Regions from separate parts of the Pseudomonas sp. Marseille-QA0892 genome, predicted to be linked through region 1. Evidence: predicted binding sites of a transcription regulator. Region 1 holds the regulator's gene; each other region holds the start of a gene.
What was found. The regulator FliA, encoded in region 1, starts transcription of late flagellar genes. The targets are predictions, from matches to a motif close to CTAAAGTTTNNNNNNNNNNNGCCGNTAA.
Positions count from the first base shown of each region.

Region 2: the regulator FliA is predicted to act here: its motif matches at 3,960-3,987, upstream of motA (flagellar motor stator protein MotA).
Region 3: the regulator FliA is predicted to act here: its motif matches at 2,085-2,112, upstream of flgM (flagellar biosynthesis anti-sigma factor FlgM).

Region 1 is NZ_CM143104.1:2,690,058-2,695,770, reverse strand. Features, by position in the region: gene flhF (flagellar biosynthesis protein FlhF) at 1-749, shown strand, start outside; gene fleN (flagellar synthesis regulator FleN) at 825-1,646, shown strand; gene fliA (RNA polymerase sigma factor FliA) at 1,651-2,394, shown strand; gene ACY8D3_RS12520 (chemotaxis response regulator CheY) at 2,604-2,978, shown strand; gene ACY8D3_RS12515 (protein phosphatase CheZ) at 2,998-3,783, shown strand; gene ACY8D3_RS12510 (chemotaxis protein CheA) at 3,865-5,713, shown strand, end outside.
Region 2 is NZ_CM143104.1:3,291,102-3,296,814, reverse strand. Features, by position in the region: gene ACY8D3_RS15330 (molecular chaperone) at 1-356, opposite strand, end outside; gene asd (archaetidylserine decarboxylase) at 480-1,355, opposite strand; gene ACY8D3_RS15320 (rhodanese-like domain-containing protein) at 1,386-2,201, opposite strand; gene ACY8D3_RS15315 (HDOD domain-containing protein) at 2,286-3,851, opposite strand; gene motA (flagellar motor stator protein MotA) at 4,069-4,920, shown strand; gene motB (flagellar motor protein MotB) at 4,930-5,713, shown strand, end outside.
Region 3 is NZ_CM143104.1:2,482,841-2,488,553, reverse strand. Features, by position in the region: gene ACY8D3_RS11520 (MFS transporter) at 1-377, shown strand, start outside; gene ACY8D3_RS11515 (flagellar brake protein) at 403-1,137, opposite strand; gene ACY8D3_RS11510 (flagella synthesis protein FlgN) at 1,215-1,685, opposite strand; gene flgM (flagellar biosynthesis anti-sigma factor FlgM) at 1,731-2,051, opposite strand; gene flgA (flagellar basal body P-ring formation chaperone FlgA) at 2,269-3,039, opposite strand; gene ACY8D3_RS11495 (chemotaxis protein CheV) at 3,112-4,044, shown strand; gene cheR (protein-glutamate O-methyltransferase CheR) at 4,094-4,924, shown strand; gene ACY8D3_RS11485 (hypothetical protein) at 5,081-5,713, shown strand, end outside.

The DNA of each region.
Region 1 (5,713 bases):
CGGACGGCCGTAAGGCCTGGCGCCTGGTACTTGCCTACCTCGCCCAGGGCATTCGTACCTGCGAGCAGGAGCCCCTGGAAGCGGGTGGTGTGATTGCACTCGTCGGCCCGGCAGGTGCCGGAAAGACGACGACATTGGCGAAGCTGGCGGCGCGTTATGTGCTTAAGTACGGCTCACAAAACATCGCGATCGTCAGCATGGACAACTTCCGGATCGGCGCGCAGGAGCAGCTCAAGACCCTTGGCCGTATCTTGAACGTACCGGTCGTGCAGGTCGACCCAGGCGTGTCGCTGGTGCAAACGCTGGCGCCGCTGGCCAAGAAGCGCGTCGTGCTGATCGATACCGCTGGTCTGCCAGTGAATGATCCGGCACTGCGTTTGCAACTGGACTCACTAGCGAGTCGGAAAATTAACGCACGCAGTTACCTGGTGTTGCCGGCTACCAGCCAGAGCCAGGTGCTGAAAGCGGCCTATCATGGTTACAAGCGTTGTGGGCTGGCTGGTTGCATCCTGACCAAGCTGGATGAAGCTGGAAGCATCGGCGAAATTTTGGCGCTGGCAATTGGGCATCAGCTACCGGTAGCCTATCTTACAGACGGGCCGAAGATTCCCGAGGACATCCAACTGCCTCGCTCGCACCAGATCGTTAGCCGCGCAGTAAGCCTGCAGGCGGCCGAGGAGCCCAGCGAAGATGTGATGGCCGAGATGTTTTCCGGTCTGTACCAGAACCGCGGCCGCCGGGCCGGTTAAACCCGGCAGCCCAGAAACGACACGACAGCCTCTCTGGAGTGCTGTGCTACACACTGAGAATAGGTAAGCAGAACCATGGGCATGCACCCTGTACAGGTCATCGCGGTAACCGGCGGAAAGGGCGGGGTCGGCAAGACGAACGTGTCGGTCAACCTCTCGATGGCCCTGGCCGATCTCGGCCGCCGCGTGATGCTGCTCGACGCCGACCTTGGCCTGGCCAACGTCGACGTCCTGCTGGGTCTGGCACCCAAGCGTACGCTGGCGGATGTCATCGCCGGCGAGTGCGATCTTCGCGATGTTCTGCTCCAGGGCCCCGGTGGCGTTCGTATCGTACCGGCCGCCTCGGGCACGCAGAGCATGGTCCATCTCTCGCCGATGCAGCACGCGGGCCTGATTCAGGCATTCAGCGAAATCAGCGAGAACCTGGATGTACTTGTAATCGATACCGCTGCCGGTATTGGTGATGCGGTCGTCAGCTTCGTGCGCGCCGCGCAGGAAGTGCTGGTTGTCGTCTGTGACGAACCTACATCGATCACCGACGCCTACGCTTTGATCAAGTTGCTTAACCGCGACTTTGGAATGAACCGTTTCCGCGTGCTGGCCAACATGGCTCACAGCCCGCAGGAAGGACGCAATCTGTTTGCTAAGCTGACCAAGGTCACGGACCGTTTTCTGGACGTGGCGCTGCAGTACGTGGGAGCCGTTCCCTACGATGAATCGGTACGCAAGGCGGTACAGAAACAACGGGCAGTCTATGAAGCCTTTCCTCGATCCAAATGCGCACTCGCGTTCAAGGCGATCGCTCAGAAGGTCGACAGTTGGCCCTTGCCGGCCAACCCCCGCGGCCACCTCGAGTTTTTCGTCGAACGTCTTGTGCAACAACCCGTAGCGGGCTAATCCCATGTCAGCAGCCAGTGGACTTCGTATGTACAGCAAAGCCCAAGCGAAGGATTCGCAGCATCAGCTCATCGAGCGCTACGCGCCGCTGGTCAAGCGGATTGCCTATCACTTGCTGGCTCGCCTACCGGCCAGCGTACAGGTGGAAGACCTTATGCAGGCCGGCATGATTGGCCTGCTCGAGGCAGCCAAGAAGTACGACTCCGGCAAGGGCGCGAGTTTCGAGACCTACGCCGGGATCCGCATCCGGGGCGCAATGCTGGATGAAGTCCGCAAAGGCGACTGGGCACCGCGTTCGGTGCACCGCAACAGCCGCATGGTCAGCGATGCGATTCGCGCCGTCGAAGCAAGAACGGGACGCGACGCTAAAGATCAGGAAGTTGCGGCCGAATTAGATATGAGCCTTGAAGAGTACTACGGCATTCTCAGCGATACGCAGGGCAGCCGCCTGTTCAGCTTCGATGATCTGCTGCAGGAAGGCGAGTTCGGCGACGACGAAGACCATGTGACGACCCACCAGGGACCGTCCCGCGAGCTGGAAGACGAGCGTTTCCAGTCCGCACTGGCACACGCGATCTCGAACCTGCCCGAGCGCGAACGCCTTGTGCTGGCGCTGTACTACGATGAGGAGCTCAACCTCAAGGAGATCGGCGAGGTGCTCGGTGTGAGTGAGTCGCGGGTCAGTCAGCTCCACAGCCAGTGTGCGGCGCGTCTTCGCTCACGTCTGGGTGAGTGGCGAGCACGCTGAGGGGCAAGGTTCAAAGCGCGGGTTGGCAGGACGGCGGAGTATGTGTCAGCCCGTTGATCATCGATATGTTCCAAAGGGCTCTTCTTCACCAAGAAGAGCCTTATGTTTGAAAGGGCGAGCTGGCTGAGGCCAGCACGTTCCACGATAGAATGGCGCGGCCCGACATCGGGCGTAATGGCGATTGTACGGAGGCCGATTTGGACAAGAACATGAAGATTCTTATCGTGGACGATTTCTCCACGATGAGGCGCATCATCAAAAACCTGCTGCGTGATCTGGGCTTCACCAATACCGCCGAGGCGGATGATGGTACGACTGCACTGCCAATGCTGCAGAGCGGTAACTTCGACTTCCTGGTAACCGACTGGAACATGCCTGGCATGACGGGTATCGATCTGCTGCGCGCCGTGCGTGCGGACGATCGACTCAAGCAGCTCCCAGTGCTCATGGTGACCGCAGAGGCCAAGCGCGACCAGATCATCGAGGCTGCCCAGGCCGGAGTGAACGGGTACGTCGTGAAACCGTTCACGGCTCAGGTTCTGAAAGAAAAGATCGACAAGATCTTCGAACGGGTCAACGGCTGATCCGGGCCGCGAGGGCGTCATGGCAAAAAATGATTCAGAGACGGGCGATTTCGAATCGACCCTCAAACAGCATGCGCGCGAGTTGGTCTCCAGCCTTGAATCTGGCGACTTCAGCGAAGCGGTTCTTCTCATCCATCGGCTCGATAAGGCACGAGACCTCCATGTCTATCATGAGGTTGGCAAGCTGACGCGTGAGCTGCATAACGCCATTGTCGGCCTGCAGCTTGATGGCGGCGGAGAGCACGCCAAGGAGCTTTCGCAGATCTCCGATGCAACGGATCGTCTTTCCTACGTCGTACAGATGACGGAGAAAGCGGCCAACCGGACCATGGATCTGGTCGAAGAAAGCGCGCCGCTGGTGAATTACATCAGTTACGAGTCCCAGAGCCTCATGGCGGACTGGCAGCGCTTCATGCGTCGCGAAATGAGCGCCGACGAATTTCGTGAGCTGGCCAAGCGTATTGAAAATTATCTGTCTCGCGGTTTGCAGGATAGCGACCAGCTGTCCAGAAACCTCAATGACATCCTGTTGGCGCAGGACTTTCAGGACCTGACCGGCCAGGTGATCAAGCGCGTGACGCAGCTAATCACAAAGGTCGAGAGCGACCTGCTCAAGCTCATGTTGATGGCGAGCAAGGTGGACCGCTACACCGGCATGCGGCACGAGCCGGCGGAGCCTGTTCAGGCACCTGAAAAGAAAAAATCATCTCAGGGTGAAGGTCCGCAGATTCATGCCGATAAACGGGAAGACGTCGTTTCCAATCAGGATGATGTCGACGACCTGTTGTCCAGCCTCGGGTTCTGACGAGCCCGCTTGCTGGTTCGGCGCCTGCCTGGCGACCACCTAACGAAAGATCATGGCGATACGCCCTTGGGGAGCACACGAATGAGCTTCGACGCCGATGAAGAAATCCTCCAGGACTTCCTGGTAGAGGCCGGCGAGATCCTGGAATTGCTGTCTGAACAGCTCGTCGAACTCGAGAGCCGTCCAGATGACATGGATTTGCTCAATGCGATTTTCCGCGGCTTCCACACCGTCAAGGGCGGCGCAGGTTTCCTGCAGCTCAACGCGCTTGTCGAATGCTGCCACATCGCAGAGAACGTTTTCGACATCCTCCGCAAGGGCGAACGCCGCGTCGATGCCGAATTGATGGACGTGGTCCTGCAGGCCCTGGACACCGTCAATGAGATGTTCAGGCAGGTCCGTGAGCGGAGCGAGCCGACGCCGGCATCGCCCGCTCTGCTGGCCGCGCTTGCACGTCTGGCAGAGCCAGCCAGTGCGGACGAACCGGCTCCTGCGCCCATTGCCGATGTCGCTCCGGAGCCTGAACCCGAAGCCGCTCAGGTGTCGGCAGATATTACCGATACCGAATTCGACGCCTTGATGGGCGCGCTGGGTAATGAGCCCGCTGCCGCGCCAGTGGCACCTGCCAGCGGCGACGAAATCACAGACGACGAATTCGAGGCTTTGCTTGATCAGTTGCATGGCAAGGGCAAGTTCGTCGAAGCGCCTGCGCCTGTCGCTGCAGCTGCGTCGGTTGCGCCGGCCGCCGCTACACCGGCCGGGCAGGGTGACGAAATCACCGATGATGAGTTTGAAGCGCTGCTTGACCAGTTGCATGGCAAGGGTCAGTTCAGTGGGCCGAGCGACCCGCCCAAGGCTGAGCCGACCAAGGTCGAAACGCCCGCTCCCGCAGCGGTCCCTGCGGCTGCCACTGATGACATCTCCGATGATGAGTTCGAGGCGCTGCTGGACCAACTGCATGGTAAGGGCAAATTCGAGCCGACGGCCGTAACACCGCCGCCCGCACCGCCCGCTAAGCCGGCACCTGCGGCAGCCGTACCGGCAGCGACGGTGACACCACCGAAGGCAGAAGCCCCGGCCTCCAAGCCTGCGCCGGCGCCGGCTCCTGCCAGTACTGCAAAATCTGTGGCAGCTCCCGCACGTGCAGCAGAGGCGGTGAAGGCCTCTGCTCCGCCTGCGGAGAAGCCCGTCGCGAGCGAAGCCGAAACGACCGTACGGGTCGATACGGCGCGCCTCGACGAGATCATGAACATGGTTGGCGAGCTCGTGCTCGTGCGTAACCGTCTGGTCCGGCTTGGCCTGAACAGCGGCGACGAGGCGATGGCAAAAGCGGTCTCGAACCTCGATGTGGTGACAGCCGACCTGCAAACGTCGGTCATGAAGACCCGCATGCAGCCAATCAAGAAGGTCTTCGGTCGCTTCCCGCGCCTCGTTCGCGACCTCGCGCGCAATCTGAAGAAAGAGATCAACCTCGAGTTGGTTGGTGAAGAGACCGACCTTGACAAGAACCTCGTCGAGGCACTGGCAGACCCGCTGGTTCACCTTGTGCGAAACGCGGTAGACCACGGTGTCGAATCGCCTGAGGAGCGCGAGGCTGCTGGCAAGTCCCGTACTGGGCGCGTCGTGCTGTCTGCGGAACAGGAGGGCGACCACATCCTTCTGATGATCACCGATGACGGCAAGGGTATGGACGCCGCGGTCCTCAAGTCCAAGGCCGTGGAAAAAGGCCTACTGGATAAGGATGCTGCCGACCGCCTGACCGATCTCGAAGCGTACAACCTGATTTTCGCGCCTGGGTTTTCGACGAAGACCGAGATTTCGGACGTCTCCGGTCGCGGCGTCGGCATGGACGTGGTGAAGACCAAGATCACGCAGCTCAATGGCACCGTGAACGTCTTCTCGCAGAAGGGGCAAGGTTCGCGGATCGTCA
Region 2 (5,713 bases), 600 kb from region 1:
GTAGCAATTCGCTTGTAACCGCTGGCGAGGTGCGTTTGTAGGCCCTGGGCCAGCGTCATTGCCTTTCGCGCGCGCTCATCGAGCACGCCGCCGCGGGCAATCCACTGATCGAGCTGGCGGCAGGCAAGCTGTACCTCGGGGCGCAGGCGTTCGAGCAGGTAGAAGCGAACCGAGGCAGGCGCCTGTAGTCGATTCAACTCAATGAGCGATTGGTAGAGCTTTTGGGCGAAAGGACCAATCTGTTGGCGCGGCAGCGAGCCCAGCCAGTCACCCAAAGCCTCTGGCGTGGCGTTGCTAAAGCTGAGCGCAGTGAGATCTGGCGCTGCGTTACGCAGGTAAGGCGTAGGCTCGTCCATGGCGCTGAAGACGGGTCGCTTGCTGAGGATGAAGGCACTCTACCATCATGTGAGCAAGTTCGCATTTCCGGGCGATGGACGATCTAGCGGGAAGCAGGGTGCCTGGCGCACCCTGCGCAGCGATCAAAGCGTACCGGTACGCTTGTGAGCGATTGTCTGACCCATGACGACCTTGTCCAGCGGGCCGAGGTTTTCAGCCCAGGCGACCTGCTCAGGGCCAAACAGCATGACGACAGTGGAGCCGAGCTTGAATCGGCCCATCTCTTCGCCTTTTTCGATATGGATCGGGGCGCGTGCCGCTTCGTCGTAGCGGGTGCTTTTCAGCGTGCGTTTCGGCGGTGTCACCAGGCCTGCCCAGACCGTCTCGACGCTTGCGACGATCATCGCTCCTACCAGTACCATGGCCATCGGGCCTCGCTCGGTATCGAAGATACACACGACGCGTTCATTGCGCGCGAACAACTCCGGTACGTTCTCCGCGGTGACCTGGTTCACGGAGAAGATACGGCCCGGGACATATACCATTTCGCGAAGCGTGCCACTGATGGGCATATGGACCCGGTGGTAGTCCTTGGGCGACAGGTAAAGCGTTGCGAACGAGCCGCCCATGAATGGCGCGGCGCGGCCGGCGTCTCCGCCCAGCAGTTCCAGTGCACTGAAGCTATGTCCCTTGGCCTGGAAAATCCGGCCGTTCTCGATGGTGCCTAGCTGGCTTACTGCGCCATCGACAGGACAGGCGATCGCTTCCGGTGCCGGGTCCAGGGGGCGAGCGCCATCCTTCAGCGCCCGGGTGAAGAAGGCGTTGAAGTGTTCGTAGGCGGTTGGATCTTCCACGCGCGCTTCGCGCATGTCGACCTGGAAATGGTTGATGAAGCCCTTGATGAAGGCGTTCTTGAACCAGCGAACACGGCACTCGGCGACGCAACCGGCCGCGCGCGAGAGGAGATGGTGCGGCGTGATGTACTGGCTGAAGATGAACAGGCGATCTTTGAAGGTCATGATGGTCCTTGTCTGTGTCGACGTGAACGCTCAGCGTTCGACGGGCGTGGCCGGATGGTTGCCCCATTCCGACCAGGAGCCGGCATAGGCTTTGACGCGGGGGTACCCCAGCGCGCGCGCTACGAGGTAGGTGAACCCGGAACGATGGTGCGTTTGGCAGTGCGTCACGACTTCCTTGTCCGGGGTGATGCCCAATGACACCAGATGCTCGGCCATGTCTTCGCGGATGCGCAGGCCGCGCGTGCGGTCCATTCCGGCGGTCCATTCGAAGTTGATTGCACCTGGAATATGCCCGCCCTTCGCTGCCAGTATCTTTTTTCCGCTGTACTCGAGCGGTCCGCGTGCATCCCAGATGACACGGTCGTCTTTGCCGAGATGGTCGAGAATGTCATCGAGCGTCGCGGTCGGCGCATCGCTCAGTGTCAGGCTGACAGGGCTCGAGGCTGCGGTCGGCACGTCCTGAGTGAGGGGGCGCGCCTCGCCGCTCCAAGCATGCAGGCCGCCATTTAGGTAGTGATAACGGCTGTGGCCAATGACATCGAGCAGCCAGATGAACCGGCCTGCCCAGCCGCCACCTTCGTCGTCGTAGACGACATAGACCGCGTCGGGACGATGACCGAGTTCGCGGAACACAGCTTCGATTGCATCCTTGGACGGCAAAAGCCCGGGCGCTGGAGGCTGGCCCTGCTGGGTGCGCCGATAATCGACCCAGTGGGCGCCTGGCAAGTGCCCTGCGGTGTAATGGTCGGCACTGCTCAGGTCGACGAGAATCAGGTCGGGCTCCGATAGCAGAGGAGCGAGATCGGCGGGCTCGATGACCATGGGTAAATCGGAAAACGCAGACATGCATGGGCCTCCGAAGCATAAAGGCCCGATTGTAGCGGATCGCCGCCTGTCTGACAGGGCGCAGGTGTGTGGTGCTGTTGAGCGCTAGCCGGGACGACCGCGCGATGCGAATTGCGCCAGGGCACGTTCGATGCACTGGGTCGTCTTGCCCAGGATCTGGACGCTGTTATCGCTGAGGGGAGCACCGGCCTGATCGGCCACAATCATCAACGCGACACGACCATTGACCCCAATCGAACGCAGCACGAGGTGCTCGCCTTCGAACAGTGCCTTGAGGCCTCCCGGCAGCAGCGGCGAGAACTGAGGATAATTGGCGGGTGACAGGCGTAGCAGGCCCGGTTGGTTGATAAGCCTGCGGATGACCTGGCTTTGGCTGGCTTCGAGCTTCAGCCCGGCTGTCCGTGTCATGAAGCCCGCGCTCTGCTGCGCGGTGACGGCGCTTCCGGTTCGATCAGCCAGTAATACCAGCACGCGCTGCATCCCACCGGCCTGAACGGCTTCGCACGCCGTCGCGCCGAGTTGAAGCACGTTGACGAAGGGCGAAGGGCTTTGCAGCAGGTCGCGGCATAGCGACCGCCAGCGATCGCCATTGGCTGGATCCATCGGCGCAGTAGCAGGTGCAGCGGCGGGGCGAGGTTTGGGTGCGGCCATGGGCGCCTTTGGCGTCAAACGACGCGCATGCCACGGCCAGATGAGGGCTTCGGCTGGATGCCAGAGGTCCTTCTCTTTCTGCTGGCGAGCACTAACGACTGCCAACTGATGCAGCTGCTGTTGCAGTTCGTCAAGGTTCACTTGTAGGTAGAGCGCGGTGAGGCGCTGCCAGCGTAGGCTGTGGGGGGTATCCCACGCATGGTGTGCTGTCAGCGCAAGTCCATTGGCCAGGACTACGGTGTTGCCCGGTTGCGTGAGCCAGCGCCGCAGAGGCTCGTCCTCGTCCAGCCGGCGCTGCTGGTCGAGGGGGTGGGCTTCGTCCCGAGCAATGTGTTGCGCCTTGACCAGCATTCGCCGGTCTTCCACCAGAAGCCGATACCCTTCGATGATCCAATCAGGCAGTTGCCAACGTTCCGCCAGTGCCAGACAGAGCGGCATCAAGGGCGTCCCAAGCAGTTCGGCTTCCACCCGTTGGGGGGCCTCGTCATCGGCCAGCACGCGCTGTTCCCATTGTCCGAACAGGTCGGGATGAGCGGCGGCCAGCGTCCACATAGGCGAGAGGAAAAGCAGGCTGCCCCAGTGGATATCCTGCCATAGCCGTGCGAGACGTGAAGCGAAGAGGCCATTGGCTTGTTGGCAGGCATGCTGGCTTATCGAAAGCAATTGCCGTAGCGCTGGGGGAATGTCGGCTTCGGGTACAGCAGGAAGCCGGTCCATCAAGGCCTCGGCGTTCTTCAGGCCCAGGCGTGTCAATGCAATTTCAAGGCTTTCTGCCGGCTCGGCAAGGCTGCTGCGATGCCGATTTACCTCGCGCAGGACTGCCAGCGCCAATGCCGGGCTGCCCTGCATCATGTCAGCGATCTCCCGGATCGAGCGACGGTTATCGCCAAGCGCCCGGCGCACCTTCAAATGCTGCTCGGCCGGAATAGGCAGACGGACGGCGTCCAATTGCTTGAGCCACTCGCTGGGGCTGTCGGGTACCGCGTATTTGTCTGGCATGAGTCGACGACCAATCCGGAAGGTGCTGCGGGTGTCCCGCACATACAGTGTATCGGCCGGGCACCAATTAAATTCAATGCGCGCCGATGGCTTTTTCCGGCAAGCGGCCTATAGTCTCGCCCGCTTTGTCCGATAACCCCTTCGAAGCGTGTGGTTCGGCCTGTCTTGGCGCGCCCCCCACGTCCTGTTTTCCGATTGGCTTCGCAAGATTCCCTCAATGGCAAAAATCATCGGCATCATCGTCGTCTTCGCTAGCGTACTCGGCGGCTTCATACTTTCCGGCGGCAAAGTCATGGCGCTCGTGCATCCTTTCGAAGTCATGATCATCGGCGGTGCGGCCCTGGGTGCGTTCCTGCAGGCGAACCCTGGTAGCGCATTCATGAGCGTGTTCAAGAAATCCTTGAGCATGTTCAGCAGCCGCTTCACGCATTCGTTCTATCTTGATGTGCTGAAGCTTCTCTACGAGATCCTCAACAAGAGCCGTCGCGAAGGCATGATGGCCATCGAAGCGGATATCGAAGACCCTGCTGCGAGCCCGATCTTCAGCAAATACCCGACCGTCATCAAGGACGCCCGCATGATGGCGTTCGTGTGTGACTACTTGCGAATCATGTCCAGCGGCAACATGGCGCCGCACGAGCTCGAAAACCTCTTCGACATGGAGATATCCAGCCTTAAAGAAGAGCTGGAGCATCCTGCCCATGCCGTTGCAAAGGTGGCTGATGGTATGCCGGCGATGGGTATCGTGGCCGCGGTACTCGGTATCGTGATTACGATGTCGATTCTTGCTGAGGCAACCAACGCCGAGATCGGTGAAAAGGTTGCGACTGCTCTGGTGGGCACATTCCTCGGCATTCTGGCGTCCTACGGCTTCTTCGCTCCGCTGGCAGGCGCACTTGAACACGACGCCAAGGAAGAAGTGAACCTGTACGAAGCGATCAAGGCCACCTTGGTGGCGTCCGCCTCCGGCATGCCGCCTTCGTTGGCGGTGGAGTTCGGCCGTAAGGTCATCTATCCCGCGCACCGGCCCAGCTTCAGCGAGCTTGAGCAAGCGGTCCGCGGTAGCTGAGGCTGAGTCATGGAAAATAACCAGCCAATCATCGTCAAGCGGGTAAAGAAGACCGCCGGCGGCCACCACGGTGGGGCATGGAAGATCGCGTTCGCAGACTTTGCGACGGCCATGATGGCGTTCTTTCTCGTGATGTGGCTTATGTCTTCCGCTTCGCCGGAGCAGAAGAAGATGATTTCCGGCTATTTCCAGGATCCGATCGGCTTCAGTGAAAGCGCGAGCCCCTATGTCATCGATTTGGGAGGGACACCTACGCCTTCTCCCGACAGGACGCTGAACCCACAGGTGGAGGAACAGCCGCAGAATGAGGTCCTGCCGGACAAGGGCACCAATGCGCTGCAGGCATCGCAATTGGCGGAGCAGTTGGCGGAGCAGGTCGACAAGGAGCGCCTGGAGCTGCTGCTGAAAGAGCTTCAGGTCAAGGTCGATGAAAACCCGGAACTCAAGGATTTCCGCGACCAGATCAACTTCGAAATCACGCAGGACGGGTTGCGGATTCAGATCACCGATGCGGCCAACCGGCCGATGTTCGATCTGGGCAGTGCGAGGCTCCAGCCGTACTTCGAAGACATCCTGCTGATCATGGCCGACACCATTCGCGCTGTGTCGAACAAGATCAGCATCAGTGGCCATACCGATGCGAAGCCGTTCGCCGGTAACAACGGTTTTGGCAACTGGGAGCTGTCCGCGAATCGCGCGAATGCAGCGCGTCGGGCGCTAGAGGCGGGCGGTTATCCCTCGGATCAAGTGGCGCGTGTGGTCGGCTATGCTTCTTCGAGCCTGTTCGACAGGC
Region 3 (5,713 bases), 210 kb from region 1:
TGGGTGGGCTGCTGATGAAGCTTTTTGGCGCGAACATGCTTTACGCATTCTTCAGCGCATGTGGCCTGCTTTTGGTCTGGCGCGTGAGGCCGGATCAGGTGACACACAAACATCAGGTCGAGAACGCGCCGCTTCAACACGTTCCCATGCAGGACAGTACGGCGAGTTCACCCCTCACGGCAGCGCTCGATCCGCGGGTCGACGAGCAGGTGGTTCAGGATGTCATGACGGAGGATGCGCCGGAAGCCGCAGCGCCGGGCGACGAGTCGGTTACTTCCGAAACGGAGGCTTCGCCTGGGGTTGATGGTGCTGGAGTTTTGAGCGGCTCGGGTTCAGATACGCCTGAAGACGGCGATGAGCGGAAAGACCGGCCATAGGGGGCCGGTCGATCAGGATAAAGGGCTAGTCGACGCGGCGCGCTTCGCGCTGGAGCTGATAGACGAAGCGCTCGACATTGCGCTGTTCGAGGCCGCTCATCCTGTGAAAGCGGATGCCGGCGAAGGTCTTGTCGGCTTCGTTCGAATAGTGGCAATGGCGCAGCTCAATGGCCATCGTCAGTGCGCCGAACGGTAACCTGGCGGTGAAGGTGTCATAAACCTGGCCGGGTTGGATGCGGTCGGTGACATTCCCCGGGAAGCGAATCCTGCATCCTGTGGCGGAGATATCCAGCATCTGCCCGCTGATCGCGTCCGACAGGCGCTTGCCTCCGAGATCGACGTCCACCAGTTCGCTCAGCTTGAGGGACACGCGAAACGCGTTGCGGCGCTGGTAATAAATGACCTCAGCGGGCAGATATCCCCAGTAGCATTTCGCACCGGAAAGCTCACCTACCTGAAGCGCGCCGTCGGAGGACCAGGCGATCTTGACGCCATCATGATAGCCGTGGACCTTGAAAGGCTCACCGTTTGTGATGAATCGCTCGCCTGCGTTGGGAATGATTTCATCGAGCGCATAAACGCCGCGCTCTTTATCAACGGCGACAACGAAGCTCTGAAATAGCTGGCCGCGGCCCTCGAAGCTGATTACCAATGGGTCGCGTCCTTCCAGGAGCGTCCTCAGGTTGGCCTGTACTTCGACAGCCGTCTTCAGGATACGAGGGGGCTGTGGGCCATCGTTTTGGGCAAAGAGGGTGGACACGTCCAGTGCTCCGGTCTCTTGATACGTTGCACCAGAATACTGGCTTATCGACAGTATGTCCTTGTGCGAGTTGAAAATCAGGCTTCGCTCAGCGGGCGCTGGTATCCAGACCGTGCCGTGCTGCCACGTCGATCGTACAGGCTCGGTGTATCGTTACCGCCGCGCAGGATGCCAAGCAGTTGCCCAACAGCCGCCTGGTTGGCATTGATAAGACGCCCGTTTCGCACATTGCTGGCCCGGCACTGCTCGAGCCCGGCGCTCAGCGCCTCGCTACGTTCCACAAGGGCGGTGCCTTCGGCCGCGCGCTTGGCAAGCGCTTCCAGCCCGTCTCGATCAGCAGGCAGTCCCGCCTTGGACATCAATGCGGTCCGCATTTTGGCATGCTGGTCCAACAGCGCCAGCAAGGGCTGCTTCTCAGCCAAGATGGCCTGGAGTCGTTCCAGGTCACGTGCCTGGAGCGCGTCGAACTCTTCATCGATGAGGCCACGAAGGCGCTCGGCATGGCCGACGTCTTCTTCGAACAATTGCAGCAGGGCAGCAGCAGGCATTCAGAATACTCCGCGTGAGCTAACGCGCGGCACAAATCCTGAGGATCAGCGCTGCGCTTCGAAATTGAGCATTTTGCTGGCGACGCGTTCGCTGTTGACCTGGTAGCTGCCATCAGCGATAGCAGCCTTGAGGCTTGCAACCTTTTCGCTGTTGACCACTGGTAGGTCTTTCAGTCGGTCGGTCACGCCTTTCAGATCCTGCGCTTCCTGGCTCAGCTGAACGCTCTCGCCGCGCGACGTCGAAGCGGCTGCCTGTGGCTCAGCGGCCTTCGTGGGCTTTTCCGCCTGGGAAGGGCCTTGCGTGGCGCTTGTTCGACTTGTCGTCGGGGCCGAAGTCGAATTCGGCCGATTGAATTCGATAACCATGTCTTGAAACCTCGTAGTGGACGCTTGCCAAGCTTTTCGGCGCTACCGAAGGAAACTTGAGCTTTTTTTTCATCCCGCCACCGAGAGGTCGTCGATTCCGCATAACAGACGTACCTGGCGTCCATCGACCGTACAACGGATGGCTGGCACATGCTACACCTTTCGTCGATGCCTTGCTCGACGAGGCCGTGCCGAAAACGAGGTTTCGTCGACGTGTCTACATATCCACCTCGACCTGCCCGGGACCGGTCACCCGAGCTTTGACCACGCGCTCCGAGCGCTGGTTGCGGACACGAATCTGCTGGCCTTGGGCGCCATCGGCCAGCGCCTCGCCCGGCATCTTCACATTGATAGCGCCACTACGCGCAGAAATCACGACCTGGTCGCCACGGCGAACGAGTTCCGCATCGTTCAGGAAGGAGGGGCTGAGCACCTGATCCATGACGGTCGGGCGCGTGAGTTTCTTACCGACGACCTGATCGACAGATGTCAGGTAGCCCTGCTTTATGAGCCCGATGTCGCGCTCGGCAAGCGCCACCTGATCGAAGCCAATGACGGCGAGACGTTTCAGTGGCTGCGTCGTCACGACTACATTTCTAAAGAACTTAACCTGGGCGGGAACGAACACCGTCCACGGTGCGCTGCCGGTGCAGGTGATACGGACAGTCACCCGGCCGATCGGCTCGGCGGGGCTTTCAAGTGATGCATTGATGCCGTCCGGGCAATAGCCGAGGCGCAGGCGGGGATCAATTGTGTTGATGCTGATCTCGTGACGTGCTTCGATTGCACTACGTTGCAGATAATCTTCTACAGTCCATTCAAGAAAACCCTGGGCAGTGCCGATAAGCTGGTTGGGCGTAGTGACAAGCTCCTGCGCATACGTCTGCGAGGCCAGCAGTAGACCGCAGCCGAGCGAAAGCGACCGTACGCCGCGCTTGAAAAGGCGGAATCGGGCGATCAGTCGAAAAAGTGACGTAAATGTATTCATGACCGGATTTCAGCAAAGGGCGTGCCATTTGCGGAATCGGGAATACGCATCAGTCTTTATGAGGTAATCGGCATGGCCGGTGTATTGGATTCGGTTAATCAGCGAACACAGCTGGTGGGGCAGAACCGTCTGGAGCTGCTTCTGTTCCGGCTGGATGGCTCGCAGCTTTACGGCATCAACGTGTTCAAGGTGAAAGAGGTGCTGCAATGCCCACATCTGACCATCATGCCGAAGTCCAGTCCGGTTGTGCGCGGTGTCGCGAACATTCGTGGCGGTACATTGCCCATTCTCGACCTCTCGATGGCGACGGGTCGACGCGGCCTTGATGACATCAAGAACAGTTTTGTCATCATCACCGAGTACAACTCGAAGATTCAGGGATTCCTGGTGCGCTCCGTTGAGCGCATCATCAATATGAACTGGGAGTCGATTCATCCGCCACCCAAGGGTACCGGGCGCGCGCACTATCTGACTGCGGTCACCCGGGTAGACAACCAGCTTGTCGAGATCATTGATGTCGAGAAGATCCTGGCCGAGGTTGCGCCGACCTCGGAAGTCATTTCCGAAGGTGTGATCGACAGCGAGACACAGGCCAAGGCCATGTCTCGTCGCGTGCTGATCGTCGATGACTCGTCAGTCGCTCGCAAGCAGGTCAAACGCTGCCTCGAAAGCGTTGGCCTGGAAGTCGTCGCACTTAATGACGGGCGTCAGGCGCTGGACTATCTTCACAAGATGCTCGACGAGGGCAAGCAGCCCAATGATGAGTTTCTGATGATGATCTCCGACATCGAGATGCCCGAGATGGATGGCTATACCCTGACGGCAGAGGTGCGCCACGATCCAAGAATGCAGAAGATGCATATCCTTCTGCATACATCGCTGTCGGGTGTGTTCAACCAGGCGATGGTGAAAAAGGTCGGCGCCGATGATTTCCTGCCGAAGTTCAAGCCGGACGAATTGGCGTCTCGCGTGGTCGAACGAATCAATGCCGTGTGCGCAAGCTGAAGCCCAGCTTGCCACACCACGCTTTTACCCTGTTGCGCGAGGCCTCTGAGTGTCATCCACGAACAATTCGGATTTCGAGCAGTTCCGCGTCTTTCTCGAAAAGACCTGCGGGATCCTGCTCGGCACCAACAAACAGTACCTGGTTTCCAGCCGCCTCAACAAGCTGATGGAGCAGCAAGGTATTGCGTCGCTTGGAGAGCTCGTCCAGAAGATGCAGTCACCCGTAAGGGGAACGCTGCGTGAGCAGGTTGTCGATGCCATGACGACCAACGAGACGCTCTGGTTTCGCGACGCCTATCCCTTCGAGGTGATGAAGTCGAAGGTCTTGCCTGAAATGCTCAAGGCAAGCCCGGGCCAGCGCCTCCGTATCTGGTCGGCGGCGTGCTCGTCTGGTCAGGAGCCCTATTCGCTGGCGATGACGCTCGATGAGTACGAGCGTACGGCGCCGGGCCAACTCCGTGCCGGTGTGCAGATCGTGGCAACCGATTTGTCTGGCTCGATGCTTAATGCATGCAAGACTGGAGAGTACGACAGCCTTGCCATGGGGCGGGGGCTTTCTCCAGATCGCCTGCAGCGTTATTTCGATCCGAAGACGCCTGGCCGCTGGGTTGTGAAGCCGACGATCCGCAATCGCGTTGAGTTTCGATCACTCAACCTGCTGGACAGCTACGCGCCTCTGGGCAAGTTCGACGTCGTGTTTTGCCGGAACGTCCTGATCTATTTCTCGGCAGATGTGAAGAAAGACATCCTCACGCGCATCCATGCCACCCTCAAACCAGGTGGCTATCTGTTCCTGGGCGCATCGGAAGCCCTGAACGGCCTGCCGAACCTGTACCAGATGGTTCAGTGCAACCCAGGCATCATCTACAAAGCGAAGTGATCTGCCTGGCAGCCCGGATGGCTGCCAAGCGTGTCACACCTGCGTGACGCTCTCTGGCCTAGACTAGCTGCCGAACCGTTGCCGCCACCGCCCTGGTGCGGCTATCTGTGTTCAAGGCTAATGTCCTGCATTCGTTAAGCCAGAGGAGCCCGCACCGTGAGCCCGCTCAAGCCGCCCCCACTGACCGAGGCCGTATTTTTGTTCCACGGCTCGGAGATCATCCGCGAGATGTTGCCAGCCGAGTTCGACGCATTGCTCGATGGCCTTGCAAGCGTCGAGTGCTTCGCTTGCGACCGGGCACCCGCTATCTATGCGCTAATCGACAGCCAGTTGAGTCTTCAGGCGCTTGTATGCTTCTGGCTAGACTTCGATTCGGCCGGCGTCCCGCTGATCGAGTGGAACCTGCCTTTGCGGCAGCTGGCGGACGCTGCGCCATTCAAGCAGATACGTAACGGTCAGCACCTGCGCATTGCGCAGCCCAGCAACGAAAATGCCGATTCGCTGAACCTCCAGCTCTGGACACCTAGTACGAACCATCTGCAGTTGCTTGAGGCGCGGGTCAAGCGCAACCGCCTGGGTATTCTGACCGACGCGCCGGTGGAGCCCGATGAAGGCACTGCCATGCCTGCCGAAGCTGTATTGGCAGCGCTCAAGCAGGCGCATCAGCGCCAACTGGCGGCGTTGGCGAAGCAGCATCAGGAGGCTATCGAAGAATTGAAGAAGGCGCATCGCGTGATCGCAGCACGCGCATTGCAGGAAGAGCGGGCCAAGACAAAACGTTGGCATCAA